Regions from separate parts of the Streptomyces sp. NPDC051051 genome, predicted to be linked through region 3. Evidence: riboswitches for the same ligand, from Rfam matches in the RefSeq annotation. Region 3 holds a riboswitch; each other region holds the start of a gene.
The links. Region 3 has a riboswitch for S-adenosylmethionine ahead of AB0N31_RS00650 (putative leader peptide). Riboswitches for the same ligand answer to the same signal wherever they lie in the genome.

Region 1: another riboswitch for S-adenosylmethionine. It lies ahead of AB0N31_RS33115 (aminotransferase class V-fold PLP-dependent enzyme); the one in region 3 lies ahead of AB0N31_RS00650 (putative leader peptide).
Region 2: another riboswitch for S-adenosylmethionine. It lies ahead of thrC (threonine synthase); the one in region 3 lies ahead of AB0N31_RS00650 (putative leader peptide).

What each region holds. Positions count from the first base shown of each region.
Region 1 is NZ_JBFBCB010000069.1:13,679-18,460, reverse strand. It holds gene AB0N31_RS33125 (rhomboid family intramembrane serine protease) at 162-896, shown strand; gene AB0N31_RS33120 (Lrp/AsnC ligand binding domain-containing protein) at 893-1,174, shown strand; gene AB0N31_RS33115 (aminotransferase class V-fold PLP-dependent enzyme) at 1,211-2,572, opposite strand; SAM riboswitch class IV at 2,752-2,868, opposite strand; gene trpD (anthranilate phosphoribosyltransferase) at 2,969-4,033, opposite strand; gene AB0N31_RS33105 (cytochrome bc complex cytochrome b subunit) at 4,173-4,782, opposite strand, start outside.
Region 2 is NZ_JBFBCB010000043.1:36,176-40,957, forward strand. It holds gene AB0N31_RS27770 (trehalose-6-phosphate synthase) at 1-91, opposite strand, end outside; gene AB0N31_RS27775 (glucosyl-3-phosphoglycerate synthase) at 223-1,167, opposite strand; SAM riboswitch class I at 1,337-1,507, shown strand; gene thrC (threonine synthase) at 1,526-2,809, shown strand; gene AB0N31_RS27785 (MoaD/ThiS family protein) at 2,806-3,081, shown strand; gene AB0N31_RS27790 (cold-shock protein) at 3,547-3,753, shown strand; gene groL (chaperonin GroEL) at 4,106-4,782, shown strand, end outside.
Region 3 is NZ_JBFBCB010000001.1:131,174-135,955, reverse strand. It holds gene AB0N31_RS00665 (amino acid ABC transporter ATP-binding protein) at 1-339, opposite strand, end outside; gene AB0N31_RS00660 (amino acid ABC transporter permease) at 336-1,349, opposite strand; gene AB0N31_RS00655 (sulfite exporter TauE/SafE family protein) at 2,327-3,112, opposite strand; SAM riboswitch class IV at 3,679-3,788, shown strand; gene AB0N31_RS00650 (putative leader peptide) at 3,816-3,938, shown strand; gene AB0N31_RS00645 (ABC transporter substrate-binding protein) at 4,122-4,782, shown strand, end outside.

The sequences.
Region 1 (4,782 bases), on a different contig from region 3:
CGCTTCCTTCTAGTGTCGGTCTTCCGGGACCGGGGCGCGCCGAAGGCTCCCCGGAGCATGTGGCTCGTAACCCTACGGCCTGGCGGGTCCTCGCCGCCCGTCCGTCCACGGCGGCGAGGCGGTACGGCCCGGTACGTCCGGTTGCGTCATGCTCTGTAGCCATGATCAGCGACTGGAGGGGGCCCCTGGGCCGGGCCGTCCGACACCCCGTGGCGCCCGTGACGTACGCACTGATGGCCCTGTGCTGCCTGATCTTCGTGATCGGTCCGGCCTCGGGCCTCGATCCGGTGTACGGCAGCGGCGAGGAGGCGGCGCTCGCGCAACGTGCCTACTTCCGCCGGTGGGGCGTGATCCCCGCGGACGTGTTCGACGGCGCGCCGGGGTCCGCCCTCACGCCCTTCACGGCCCTGTTCGTCCACGGCAGCTGGGTGCACCTGCTGGGCAACATGCTCTTCCTCTACGTCTTCGGGGCGATGACCGAGCACCGGATGGGCCGCGTCGAGTTCGCGCTCTTCTACCTCGGCTGCGGCGCCCTGGCGCTGCTGGGGTACGCCGCCGCCAACGCCGGCTCCGGGCAGTCCCTGGTCGGCGCCTCCGGGGCGATCTCGGCGGTTCTCGGCGCATTCCTGTACCTGTTCCCCCGGGCCCGCGTCACCAGTCTCCTGCCGTTCCTCTTCTTCCTGCCGCTGCGCTTCCCGGCCTGGGTCGTGCTGCCCTTCTGGGCGGCGCTGCAATGGGTGGCGGCGGGGCGGGCCGGATCGGGGCCGGGCGTGGCGTACCTGGCGCACCTGGTGGGCTTCGGGCTGGGCTTCGTCTACGCGTGGGCCCGGTTCACCCGGCCCACTAGAGTGAGCAGCAGCCCAGCTCCGGCCCCCGAGGGAGAGAACCAACCGTGATCACCGCGATCGTCCTCATCAAGACCAGCGTGGACCGGATCCCCGAGATCGCGGAGTCGATCGCTTCGCTGGAGTCCGTGAGCGAGGTGTTCTCCGTGACCGGCACCTACGACCTGATCGCCATGGTGCGGGTGCGGCAGCACGAGGACCTCGCCGAGGTGATCCCGGGGCGGATCAGCAGGATTCCGGGCGTGGAGGCGACGGACACGCACGTGGCGTTCCGCACCTACTCGCAGCACGACCTCGAAGCCGCGTTCGCCATCGGGCTGGACTCCTGACCGTCGGGCGCACCGCCCGCGGTGGGGAGGACCCGCCTACACCGCCGGGACGCAGCGGCCGGCCTCCGTGCGGTAGCGCCACTTCGCGCCCTCGGTCACCAGTTCCCGCACCGCCGCCACGAAGCGGTCGACGTGCTCGTCGGGGGTGCCCGCGCCGAAGCTCACGCGGATCGCGTTGAGGGACTTCTCACCGGGGGCCGCCTCGGGGGCGCCGCACTCGCCCTGGCTGTGGGGGTCGCCGCCGAGGAGGGTGCGCACCAGGGGGTGGGCGCAGAAGAGGCCGTCGCGGACGCCGATGCCGTACTCGGCGGAGAGTGCGGCGGCGAAGTGGGAGCTGTTCCAGCCGTCCACGACGAAGGAGATCACGCCGACCCGCGGCGCGTCGTCGCCGAAGAGGGACAGGATCCGCACCTGGGGGACCTCCGCGAGGCCCGTGCGGACCTTCTCCACGAGGTGCTGCTCGCGGGCCACCAGGGTGTCGAAGCCCGCTTCGGTGAGGGCCTTGCAGGCGGAGGCGATGGCGTAGGCCCCGATGACGTTCGGGGAGCCGGCCTCGTGCCGGGCGGCGCTCTCGTGCCACTCCGCGTCCACTCCCCCGTCCGCACGCCGGGTCACCCTGCGGCTGGCGCCGCCACCGGCCAGGTACGGCTCGGCCGCCCGCAGCCAGTCGGCACGGCCGGCCAGCACGCCGGAGCCGAAGGGGGCGTACAGCTTGTGGCCGGAGAAGGCGACCCAGTCGACGTCGAGGTCGCGGACGGACACCGGGTGGTGGGGGGCGAGCTGGGCGGCGTCCAGGACGATCCGGGCACCGTGGGCGTGGGCCGCGGCGGCCAGTTCGCGTACCGGCCACAGCTCGCCGGTGACGTTGGAGGCGCCGGTGACGCAGACCAGGGCGGGGCCGGACCGGTCGCGGCCGGCGAGGGCCCGCTCCAGGGCGGCCACGGCCTGCCGCGGGGTGCGCGGGGCGTCGAGGCAGGTGACCCGGGCGTCCTTCCAGGGCAGCAGCGCGGCGTGGTGCTCGGTCTCGAAGACGAAGACCTGGCAGTCGGCGGGAAGCGCGGCGGCGAGGAGGTTGAGGGAATCGGTGGTGGAACGCGTGAAGACGAGCTGGTCGTCGGGCCGGCAGTCGAGGAACCCGGCGACCGTCCGGCGGGCGTTCTCGAAGAGGTCGGTGGAGAGCTGGGAGAGGTATCCGGCGCCGCGGTGGACGCTGCCGTAGTAGGGGGCGTAGGCGGCCACGTCGTCCCAGACGCGCTGGAGGGCGGGTGCGCTGGCGGCGTAGTCCAGGGCCGCGTAGCCGACCTCGCCGCCGGTGACGAGCGGGACGGTGACATCCCGCCCCAGAACCGGCAGGGGGGCGCAAACGGTCGGGGCGGCGGCAGCGGTGGAGACGGACATGACGGAACTCCCGTGAGAGACAGAGGGATTCACCACGCGAGCGACTGCGGCTCGAGCGCGGGAAAAGGTGAAGGAGGGATGCGGAGGCGGGGCTCTGCGGCCCTATCGCATTCGCTTGCTCACGGAGGGCTCCTCGACGACCAGGACCCCTGCCCCCGCTCGATCAGAAGCGTGCGAGGGGTCCGCGCTTGCCGTGAACCTTTCTGTCCACAGCCTGGTCTTCACCCGGGGCACCCCGCCACGGACGGAGGGTTGCCGGACAGTCGGCCGGGGCCTCATGACTGTCACTCATGACCTGTTACGACATCCTGCCATACGATCACCGGCGCGCAAGGCGCGGTCCATTTCCCGAGACACCAGGAGTCCGGACCGCGCCTCGTCGGCCGCCGTCCCGGCTCAGGCGTGGGTGGCCGCCGCCCAGCGCTCCAGCGTCCGCTTCGCCGCCCCCGAGTCGAGGGACTCCGCGGCCCTGGCCATACCGGCGCGGAGCTGCTCGGCGAGCGGCGCCCCGGTCGGCTCCAGGGCGACCAGGGCGGCCGCCGAGTTCAGCAGGACGGCGTCGCGGACCGGGCCCGTCCCGCCGTCCAGCAGCCTGCGCGCCACCTCGGCGTTGTAGGAGGCGTCGGCACCCCGCAGGGCCTCGACGGGAACGAGGTCGAGGCCGACGTCGCGCGGGTCGAAGGACTCCTCGGTCACCTTGCCCTCCCGCACGACCCAGACCCGGGAGGTGGAGGTCGTCGTCAGCTCGTCGAGGCCGTCGTCGCCGCGGAACACCAGCGAGGAGTGGCCGCGTTCGGCGAAGACACCGGCGACGATCGGCGCCATGCGCGGGTCCGCCACGCCGACCGCCTGGGCCCGGACCCTGGCCGGGTTGGTCAGCGGGCCGAGGACGTTGAACACCGTGCGGATGCCCAGCTGGCCGCGCGCGGCACCCGCGTGACGCAGCGCCGGGTGGAACTTGACGGCGAAGCAGAAGGTGATGCCCGCCTCCTCGGCGACCTCGGCCACCCGCCGCGGGGTCAGGTCGAGGCGGACGCCGAGCTTCTCCAGGACGTCCGAGGCGCCGGAGGCGGAGGACGCGGCCCGGTTGCCGTGCTTGACGACCTTGACGCCGGTGCCGGCGACGACGATCGAGGACATCGTGGAGATGTTGACCGTCTTCGCGCCGTCGCCGCCCGTGCCGACGATGTCGACCGCCGGGCCGGGCACCTCGATCACGTTCGCGTGCTCGTACATCGCGCGGACGAGTCCGTTGATCTCCTCGACGGTCTCGCCCTTGGCGCGCAGCGCCACCACGAAGCCGGCGATCTGCGCGTCGGTGGCCTCGCCGCGCATGATCCGGTCCATCGCCCACGCCGTGGCGTCGGCGCTCAGGTCGCGGCCGGACAGCAGGGCGTTCAGCACCTCGGGCCAGGAACGGTCCGCCGCGGTGTCGCCTCCGGCGGGGGTCACAGCGCTCATAAGCCGCTCCTGGGTCAGTGTGGTCCCGCTCCACGGGACGCGCGTCTCGACGGTTCCACCCTATCCAGCCGCGGACAGGGCGAAGGGCCCCGTCCGTACACCGGACGGGGCCCTTCTGGGGTGCGTGGCGACGCAGTGATCAGTGGTGGCCGTGGCCGCTCGTGATCTCCTTGTACTCCTCGACGGTCGGCTTGGCGATCTGGCTCTCCTCGCCGTAGTACGCGTTGCTCAGCTTGACGCGCACCTTCTCGGCACGGTTCACCTTGCGCTCGACGCCGTTCTCGTCGACCGTCGGGCCGATCTCGGCGGGCTTGTACTGCTCGTGCGCGGTGAGCGTGTAGAGCGCCTCCTGGCTGAGCGGCTCGTGCACCTCGATGAACTCACCGTGCGGCAGGCGCTTGATGGTGCCGGTCTCGCGACCGTGCAGCACCTTGTCCTTGTCGCGGCGCTGGAGGCCGAGGCAGATCCGCTTGGTGATCACGAAGGCGACGACCGGTCCGGCGAAGAAGCCGATCCGGACGAACCAGGTGACCGCGTTGATCGACAGGTGGAAGTGGGTGGCGAAGATGTCGTTGCCACCACCGACCAGCATGATCAGGTAGCCGGTGACCCAGGCGACACCGAAGGCCGTACGGGTCGGGGCGTTGCGCGGGCGGTCCAGGATGTGGTGCTCGCGCTTGTCGCCGGTGACCCAGGACTCGATGAACGGGTACATGGCGATCACACCGAGGAACAGACCGAACAGCACC
Region 2 (4,782 bases), on a different contig from region 3:
CGTCCTCGCGCACCTGGTAGGAGACCGGGCCGCGGTTGGACGCGACCAGCACCTGAGCACCCTCAGCAACAGCAGCACGCGTGGAAGCCATACGCCACAACCTAGCCCGGTCCGTAAACGCTCAAACGTACGGATGCGGTCCGTGGCCGGGTCATGTCCGGCCGTGTACGGCCGCCGGACCGGGTGGTGCGGTCGTGTCCGGCCGGCCGCACCCACGGCCCGTCAGGCGACCTTGCGTTCCGCGTACTCGGCGATCTCCGCCATCGGCGGCCGTTCCTCGGTGTCCACGGAGTAGGTGCGCGGCTCGAAGCCGTCCGCGCTCCGCTCGAACTGGGTGAGGGCGGGGCGGATCAGGTGCCCGCGGGCCAGCCGGAGCTGCGCGGTGCGGTAGATCGCCGCCGCCATCCTGCCGAGTGCCTGCCCGTCCTGGTGGCGGTGCTTGCGGACGCCGACGTCGACCTGGGCGAGGGCGTCCAGGCCGACCAGGTGCAGGGCGTCGACGAGCATGCCCAGCTCCACGCCGTAGCCGACGGGGAACGGGAGCTGTTCCAGCAGGCTGCGGCGGGCCGCGTACTCGCCGCCGAGCGGCTGCACGAAGCCGGCCAGCTGCGGCCAGTGCATGTTGAGCAGGGGGCGGGCCATGAGTTCGGTGACCCGGCCGCCCTGGCCCGCAGCGCCGCCCAGCGGGCGGTCGTACATCGCCTTGACCAGGTCCACGCCGGGCTCGGTGAGCAGCGGGCCCACGATCCCCGAGACGAAGTCGGAGGAGAACTCCTTGAGGTCGGCGTCGACGAAACAGACGATGTCCCCGGTCGTCACGAGCAGCGACCGCCACAGCACCTCGCCCTTGCCCGGCACGGCCGGTATCCGGGGCAGGATCTCGTCCCGGTGGACGACGCGCGCCCCGGCCGCCGCGGCGACCTGCGACGTGCGGTCGGTGGAGCCCGAGTCGACGACGACGATCTCGTCGACGAGGGGCACCTGCCGCATCAGGTCGTGGCGGATGACCGCGACGATGTCACCGACCGTCTCCTCCTCGTTCAGGGCGGGCAGCACCACGGACACCGACTGGCCCGAGGCGCGCTTCGCGGCCAGGACGCGGTGCAGCGGGCGGTCGGTCACGGACCAGGAGCGGGTGGCCAGCCAGGCTTCAGCTTCTTTCAGCACGGTCTGCGGCTCCTCACTGTCGTGATCACACGCGGTGCACGCGGGGTGACCGTGTGATCCATCTCGCGGTTCGGACGTCTGTCTCAACTGTCCTGGCCTTCGGTTACAGTCTTGAACAACGCGGATGACCATCGCATGTCCGAGGTGGCCGCTGTTCACAACTTCATACCGCTCATCCAGAGGGGCAGAGGGATACGGCCCGATGAAGCCCCGGCAACCCTCCAGCCGCGCGCGCCGCCAGGCGTGACCGCCCACGCGTCACGTCGATGTGGCGAGGCTCCCGGCTAGGGAAGGTGCCAAATCCGTCTCACGGCGAGATGCGTCGTGAGGAAGATGAGGAGAAAGGGCCTCGCCTCACATGGCTGCGCAGACAGTTGCAAGCACCACGAACTCCGTCGATCTCGGTCCCGCCACGGCGCTCTCCTGCCGCGAGTGCGGACACCGCGTGCCCCTCGGCCCGGTCTTCGCCTGCGAGGAGTGTTTCGGCCCGCTCGAGATCGCGTACGACTTCTCGTCCTACGAGACCGAGGAGCTCCGCAAGCGCATCGAGGCGGGCCCCGCGAACATCTGGCGCTACGCGCCGCTGCTGCCCGTCCCGGCCGACGTGGCGGAGAAGCCGAACATCAACCCCGGCTGGACCAAGCTCGTCCAGGCCGACAACCTGGCCCGCGAGCTGGGCGTCGACGCCGGCAAGCTGTTCGTCAAGGACGACTCCGGCAACCCGACGCACTCCTTCAAGGACCGCGTCGTCGCCCAGGCCATCGAGGCCGCCCGCGCCTTCGGCTTCACCACCCTCTCCTGCTCCTCCACGGGCAACCTGGCCGGTGCCGTCGGCGCCGCCGCCGCCCGCGCCGGTTTCCGCTCCTGCGTGTTCATCCCGCACGACCTGGAGCAGGGCAAGGTCGTCATGGCCGCGATCTACGGCGGCGAACTCGTCGGCATCGAGGGCAACTACGACGACGTGAACCGCTTCTGCTCCGAGCTGATCGGCGACCCGGCCGGCGAGGGCTGGGGCTTCGTCAACGTCAACCTGCGGCCGTACTACGCCGAGGGCTCCAAGACGCTGGCGTACGAGATCTGCGAGCAGCTCGGCTGGCGGCTCCCCGACCAGCTCGTCGTGCCGATCGCCTCCGGCTCGCAGCTCACGAAGATCGACAAGGGGCTGCAGGAACTGATCAAGCTCGGCCTCGTCGAGGACGGGCCGTACAAGATCTTCGGTGCGCAGGCCGAGGGCTGCTCGCCGGTGTCCGTCGCCTACAAGGCGGGGCATGACGTGGTCCGGCCGCAGAAGCCGGACACCATCGCCAAGTCCCTCGCCATCGGCAACCCGGCGGACGGGCCCTACGTCCTGGACATCGCGCGCCGTACCGGTGGCGCGGTGGAGGACGTGAACGACGAGCAGGTGGTCGACGCGATCAAGCTGCTGGCGCAGACCGAGGGCATCTTCGCGGAGACCGCCGGCGGCGTGACGGTCGGTGTGACCAGGAAGCTGATCGAGAACGGTCTCCTGGACCCGACGAAGACCACCGTCGTCCTCAACACGGGCGACGGCCTCAAGACCCTCGACGCGGTGGCCGGCACCGGTCTGACCGCCACCATCCGCCCCAACCTGGACTCCTTCCGAGAGGCTGGCCTCGCATGAGCGTGACCGTCCGCATCCCGACCATCCTGCGCACCTACACCGGTGGCAAGGCCGAGGTCCCGGCCGAGGGCGCGACCCTCGGCGAGGTCATCACCGACCTGGAGAAGAACCACACCGGCATCGCCGCCCGCGTCCTGGACGACCAGGGCAAGCTGCGCCGGTTCGTCAACGTGTACGTCAACGACGACGACGTGCGCTTCGAGCAGGGGCTGGAGACGGCGACCCCGGACGGCGCCGGCGTCTCCATCATCCCGGCCGTGGCCGGCGGCTGACCGGTGTTCCGTACCCGTCGGTAGTACCTGCCGGTAGTAACCGTCGGTAACAGGGATTACCGAGAGTTCATCGAATTGCCCCCTCCGCGAGAGAAGCGGAGGGGGCAATTCAGTGTGGTTGAGCGCGGTAGAGTTGGGGAACGCGTCGCCCGTCGCCTGCCGGCCGCAGAGGAGTTCCGTCGGGGCAGGCGATGAGAAACAGCCAAAGTGCGCATGTGTTTTGCGCCTTTCATTCCCTTTGTGGGGCCCGACTTGCCCTGAATCCGGGCGAACTCTCACTCTTCTCCGGACCCTTCGCGTCCAGATTTCTCGTCCGATTGACCTGTTGCAGACGGCAGTTGGACAGATACATTCGGCCGCGGTCGACGCGTTCCGGCGCACACCCCCAACCAACTGGGGGGTGAGGTCTGACCCGGATCCGCGAAGTGTGGATCTGTGCAAGGGCCAGTAATAGGGGAGTTAGGCATGGCTCAGGGCACCGTCAAGTGGTTCAACGCGGAGAAGGGGTACGGCTTCATCGCGGTCGACGGTGGTGCGGATGTTTTCGTCCACTACAGCGCGATCCAGATGGACGGATACCGCACCCTGGAAGAGGGCCAGCGGGTCGATTTCGAGATCTCGCAGGGTCAGAAGGGGCCGCAGGCGGACATGGTCCGGCTCGCGACCGGCTGAAGCACGCGCCGACTTGCAGCGACGTTCTTCTGTTCCATCAGCTCCGTCAGCGAAGGGCTCGCACCTCCCGGGGTGCGAGCCCTTCGGCGTGTCCGGAGCCGTGCGCGATCACCCGACGGCGTCCGCCGCCACCCCCCGTTCGCCTGCGGATCTCGGGGGGGCGCTTGCACTCGGCACAGGCGAGTGCTAATCATTGCGTTAGCACTCTGAAGGTGAGAGTGACAACGAAGGACCGGGTCGGTGAGGCCCGCAGGCCAGGTGGGGCAAGGAACCACGGGGCCGGCGAGCCGTCCGTCGCGGGCGCGGGCGCGGTCCGAAGGAATCACCCCCAGTCCTGGAGGGACCACTTCACATGGCCAAGATCATCGCGTTCGACGAGGAGGCGCGGCGCGGCCTCGAGCGCGGCATGAACCAGCTCGCGGACGCCGTGAAGGTGACGCTCGGCCCCAAGGGCCGCAACGTCGTCCTCGAGAAGAAGTGGGGCGCCCCCACGATCACCAACGATGGTGTCTCCATCGCCAAGGAGATCGAGCTCGAGGACCCGTACGAGAAGATCGGCGCCGAGCTGGTCAAGGAAGTCGCCAAGAAGACGGACGACGTCGCCGGTGACGGTACGACCACCGCGACCGTCCTCGCCCAGGCGCTGGTCCGCGAGGGCCTGCGCAACGTGGCGGCCGGCGCCAACCCGATGGCTCTCAAGCGCGGTATCGAGAAGGCCGTCGAGGCCGTCTCCGGTGCCCTGCTCGAGCAGGCGAAGGATGTCGAGACCAAGGAGCAGATCGCTTCGACGGCCTCCATCTCCGCCGCCGACACCCAGATCGGCGAGCTGATCGCCGAGGCCATGGACAAGGTCGGCAAGGAAGGCGTCATCACCGTCGAGGAGTCGCAGACCTTCGGTCTCGAGCTCGAGCTCACCGAGGGCATGCGCTTCGACAAGGGCTACATCTCGGCGTACTTCGCGACCGACATGGAGCGTATGGAGGCCGTCCTCGACGACCCGTACATCCTGATCGCGAACTCCAAGATCTC
Region 3 (4,782 bases):
GGCCCGCTCGCTCAGCTCCTTCAGGCGCTCGCCGTGCCTGCGTACGCCGATCAGCTCACCGTTCAGGCTGACATGGCCGATCTCGGGCTTCTCCAGGTGGTTGATCACCCTGAGGAGCGTGGACTTGCCGGAGCCGGAGGGGCCAAGGACGACCGTGACCTCTCCGGGCCGCACGGTCAGCTCCACACCGTCCAGGACCCGGTGGGCGCCGTACCACTTGTGCACGTCGTGCACCTCGACCGCGGCAGGACGTGTCTCGTGCGTCACGCCGCTCCCCGCCGCCGGTGCCGCCTCGGCCGCATGCGTCGGCCGTGTCGTCTCCGTCGCCTTGGCCGTCATGTCGCCGTCTCCCTCCGGACTCGGGCCCGCAGGTCGCGCAGAGCGGTCAGCAGCTTCTGCAGCGGGGTCGGCGGCAGGGTGCGCAGCGCGCCCCGCGAGTAGTACCGCTCGACGTAGAACTGGATGACGGACACGAGGCTGGTGAGGATCAGGTACCAGGTGGTGGCGACCAGCAGCAGCGGCACGATGTCGCCGGGGTAGGTGCTGCCCATGCTCTGCACCGAGCCGAAGAGGTCGAGCAGCGAGACGTAGAAGACCAGTGAGGTGCCCTTGATCAGGCCGATCAGCTGGTTGACGTAGTTCGGGGTGATGGAGCGCAGCGCCTGCGGGAACACGATCTTCGCGAACTGGTACCGCTTCGGCAGGCCGAGGGCGGCGGCCGCCTCGTGCTGGCCCTGGTCGACGGAGAGGATGCCGCCGCGCACCGCCTCGGAAGCGTACGCCGCCTCGTTCAGACTCAGTCCGACGACCGCGACGACCATGTCGGTGGCGAGCCGGGACTCGTCGAAGGTGAAGAAGGCCGGGCCGAACGGCACTCCCACGCTCAACGTCTGGTAGAGCGCACTGAAGTTGTAGAGGAACAGCAGGACCACGATCAGCGGCACCGACCGGAACAGCCAGGTGTAGACCCAGCTGACCGCGCGCAGCACCGGGCTCGGGGAGAGCCGGGCCAGTGCCAGCAGGACACCGCCGAGCAGACCCAGCACGGCGCTGTACACGGTGACTTCGAGGGTGATGAGCAGGCCGTCGAGGATCGTCGGGCGCAGGAACCAGTACGAGAAGCGGTCCCACTGGAAGAAGGGGTTGGTCACCAGTCCGTGGGTGATCTGGGCGACCAGCACGAGCACGACGGCCGTGGTGATCCAGCGGCCGGGGCGCCGGAGCGGAAGGACTCGCTGCGCCGTCAGGGGCTTCGGCGCGGCGAGGGTGTCGGGGCGGGCGGGGCGGGGGATCGCCTCGGCGGGCGGTGCTGATCCGGAGGACACAGCGATGCCCGGAGATTCACTCATGGTGGGCTCCAGCGGATTCGGAAACCCCGGACCACGGAATGCGGCGGTACCGCGCCGAGCGGGAACGGCTCGGCGCGGGGCGACGCACGGGTACACGCGGAACGGGGGCTGGGCGGGGAGAGGACGCACCGCGACAGCGGTGGTCGTCAGAGACTCAGAAAGTCGTCAGCCTCGACAGAGGACGCAACAGGCGGCCTTACACAGCGCGCTGTTGACGCGCAGCAGGTCCACGGAGCGGTCCGCGCACAGCAGGACGCGGCCGAGGCGCGGCCATGCGGCCGTCCCGTCAGCTGCGTGCATCGCTGTCACCATCACTTCTCCGGCCCTCAGGCATCTCGGTCTGCGTCGCAAGTTAGGCATGCCCCGAAAAGAATGTCAATGCAAGTGACCACCAAGTGAGACCGCACCCGCGGCCTTCTCGACGGCCGCACGGAACGCACCGAAATCAGCGCGGCCGGTCATGAACGTCACTGCCCACGGCGCGAGTTCGCCCCGCTCATGCGGTCAGCGGCCCCGGCACGGTGGGGCAGGCGTGGTCTCGCGTCCCGCCAGCCCCGGAGGCGGGAAATGGCCCTGGAACGGCTTGACGAGGCGCCTGCGCAGCCCGCAGCCACCCGTCTCCTCCTTCAGGCATCTTCGCGGCGGTCGCACCCCGAGGCCGCGCTGGAGGCGTACGCGGCCGAACGACCGTCAGTGACTGCGGCGTTGGCGGGCCGTCGCTGGCGGGAGGACCTGCGTGCGGTCCCCCTTTCCTCGCCCGACCACTCCACACCCGGCGCACAGCACCGGCTCCGCGGAGGCGGGCATCACGCCCACGGCGGAGCCGGCCGCGCTGTGCGCGCAGGAGACGGCCCCCGGCCGCACGTGTTCCACGGTGTGCCGGCCCGGTCCGCCGCGCGGGGAGCGACAGCCCGGGTTCGCCGTCAGTGGCTGTCCCCCCTGCGGCCTTCGGCGGGGGACCCCGCCCGTCGCGGGGGTCAGCTGAGCGTGTCGATCGCGTAGAGGGCGCCGAGGGCGGTGGCGAGGGTGCCCAGCAGCAGACGGAGGAGTGTTTCGGGCAGACGGGGCTGGAGGCGGGCACCCAGGTAGCTGCCGATGAGGCCGCCGAGGCCGCAGGCCAGGCCGAGGGACCAGTCGGGGGCGATGCTGCCGGTTCGGGCCAGGGACAGCAACGCGTAGGTGGAGGCTCCGACGACGGACGTGGCGAAGGTGGAGGCGAGCGCGGCGGGGGCGACCTTGGCGACAGGGACCCCGCGGCCGGCCAGGACGGGGCCGAGGATTGAGCCACCGCCGATGCCGTAGATCCCGCCCACGACCCCGACGGCGAGCGCGAGGCCGGTGACCGTCCGGGGCGCGGGCTCGGGGCGCGGGCTCTCCAAGCGCGCGGGGCGGAGTGTCCCGGTGATCAGCCAGATGCCGAGCGGCAGCATCAGGGCGGCGATCAGGAGCCGGAAGACGTGTGGGCCCGGCAGGGCGAAGACGCGGATGACCGCGCCGAGAACCACGCCGGGGAGCGTGCCCGTCACCAGCCGGCGGACGAGCGGGCCTCGCAGGGCACCGGCACGCCGGTAGCGCAGGAGGGCACCTGGCCCTGCTACGACGTTGTAGAGAAGGTTCGTGGGGGTGACGGCCGGGTCGGGGACAGCGAACACGCTCAGTTGCACCGGCAGCAGGAAGACGGCCCCGGACACCCCGACCGGGGCGGTCACCACGGCGATCAGCAGCCCGACCACGACGCCGACCGCTCCCAGTCCCCACTCCACCCGGTTCCCCCTGCGCGTACGCCAGCCGATGCGGACCCCGACTCGTGCCCCGCGGAGAGCGTAGAGCGCCTCGCCGACGTGACGGCGATGAGGCCGATGTCGGTCGTGGCCGGGCGGCGGCCGCCGCCGTGGACGGGGTCACCGGTGTCGGCGACCGGGCCCGACCGCGGTACGGGCATCGAGCTCCCTTCCCTTGCCGCAGCCGAGTTCGTGCCGGTACCCGCCGGGCAGGCCGGACTCGTCGAGTCCCGCCGCATCGCGGAAGCACGAGCCGGAAGGGACCGCGGTCACCGGTGGTGCGACGAACAGCACGTCGGCCGGTCAGTACGCCTCACGCCGCAAGCAGGTCTGGCAGTTGTCCCGTCGCGCGATCACAGGAACACCGTCGGGGCCCTGCCGAACACGCACGCCGGGCACACCCCGCCGCACCGGTCGCATGCGATGCGGCGGTCACCTTCGACGATCTCGATCACGCGGCCCGGCCTCCTGCGATCACCGACCGACGCGGCTCGGACTGCGGCCGGCTCCATTGACGGATCACGGCGGCGATCGGTAAAGTTTCAAGTGGCATTGAGTGTCAGCGTGAAGCCCTGGCTTGCTGACCGGCAACCCTCCGACGCGGTGGGGTGCTCCAGGTGAAAGCCCGGCCGGGTCGCCCACCCGGCAAGCGCGTGGCCCCGTGGCAGGGCCTGGACCTGGAGGAATGAGCGTGCGGCACAGCAGCGTCTCGAGTCCCTCCAGCACGGCCGTGGCGGCTCTCTCCCGATTCTCCCGCCGACGCCACATCGACCTGCAGCGCATCACCACTTGCCTGTGTCGTGGCTGACCGAGTCCCGTCGGCTGTCCGAGGACGTTCACCGCTGGCTCTGACGCCCGCAGCAACCTCCTGATCTTTTCCCGCCCTACGCCCTTTGACCGTGTCGCTCTTCCCCGGGGGCGACACCGTCCATGCCTCTCCATGTCCGCACGGAAACGTGCGTGACGGCTTTCGAGTAGGAGAAATCATTCCGTGATATCGCATCCAAATTCCCGCACTGCCCGACGGGCGGCACTGACCGCACTCCTGACAACCAGTGTGCTGCTGACCGCATGCTCGTCCGGCAGCGGCAGCGGTTCGAGCAACGACAGCGGCCAGGCCAGGTCCGGCGGCACACTGACCTTCGCGGTGGGTTCCGACGCCGGCTGCGTGGATCCGCAGCAGGTCGCCAGCAACGACACCGTCTACTCGCTGCGCCAGGTGGTCGACTCCCTGACCGACCAGGACCCCAGGACCGGCAAGATCGTGCCGTGGCTGGCGAAGAGCTGGGACATCAGCCCGGACGCGACGACCTTCACCTTCCACCTCAGATCCGGTGTCACCTTCAGCGACGGGACGCCGCTGACCGCGCAGGTGGTCAAGGACAACTTCGACGCGGTACCGAAGCTGGGCGCCCTGGGGGGCCTGGCCCAGGGGTACCTGAGCGGCGTGGAAAGCACCTCCGTGGTCGACCCGCTCACTGTGCGGGTGAAGTTCAAGCAGCCCAACGCCCAGTTCCTGCAGGCCACTTCCACGTTCTCACTGGGCATCGAGTCGTCGGCGAGCGTGAAGAGGTCCCCGCAGCAGAAGTGCAGCCGGGGAATCGCCGGCAGCGGCCCGTTCACGCTGAAGCAGTACGTGCAGAACCAGTCGA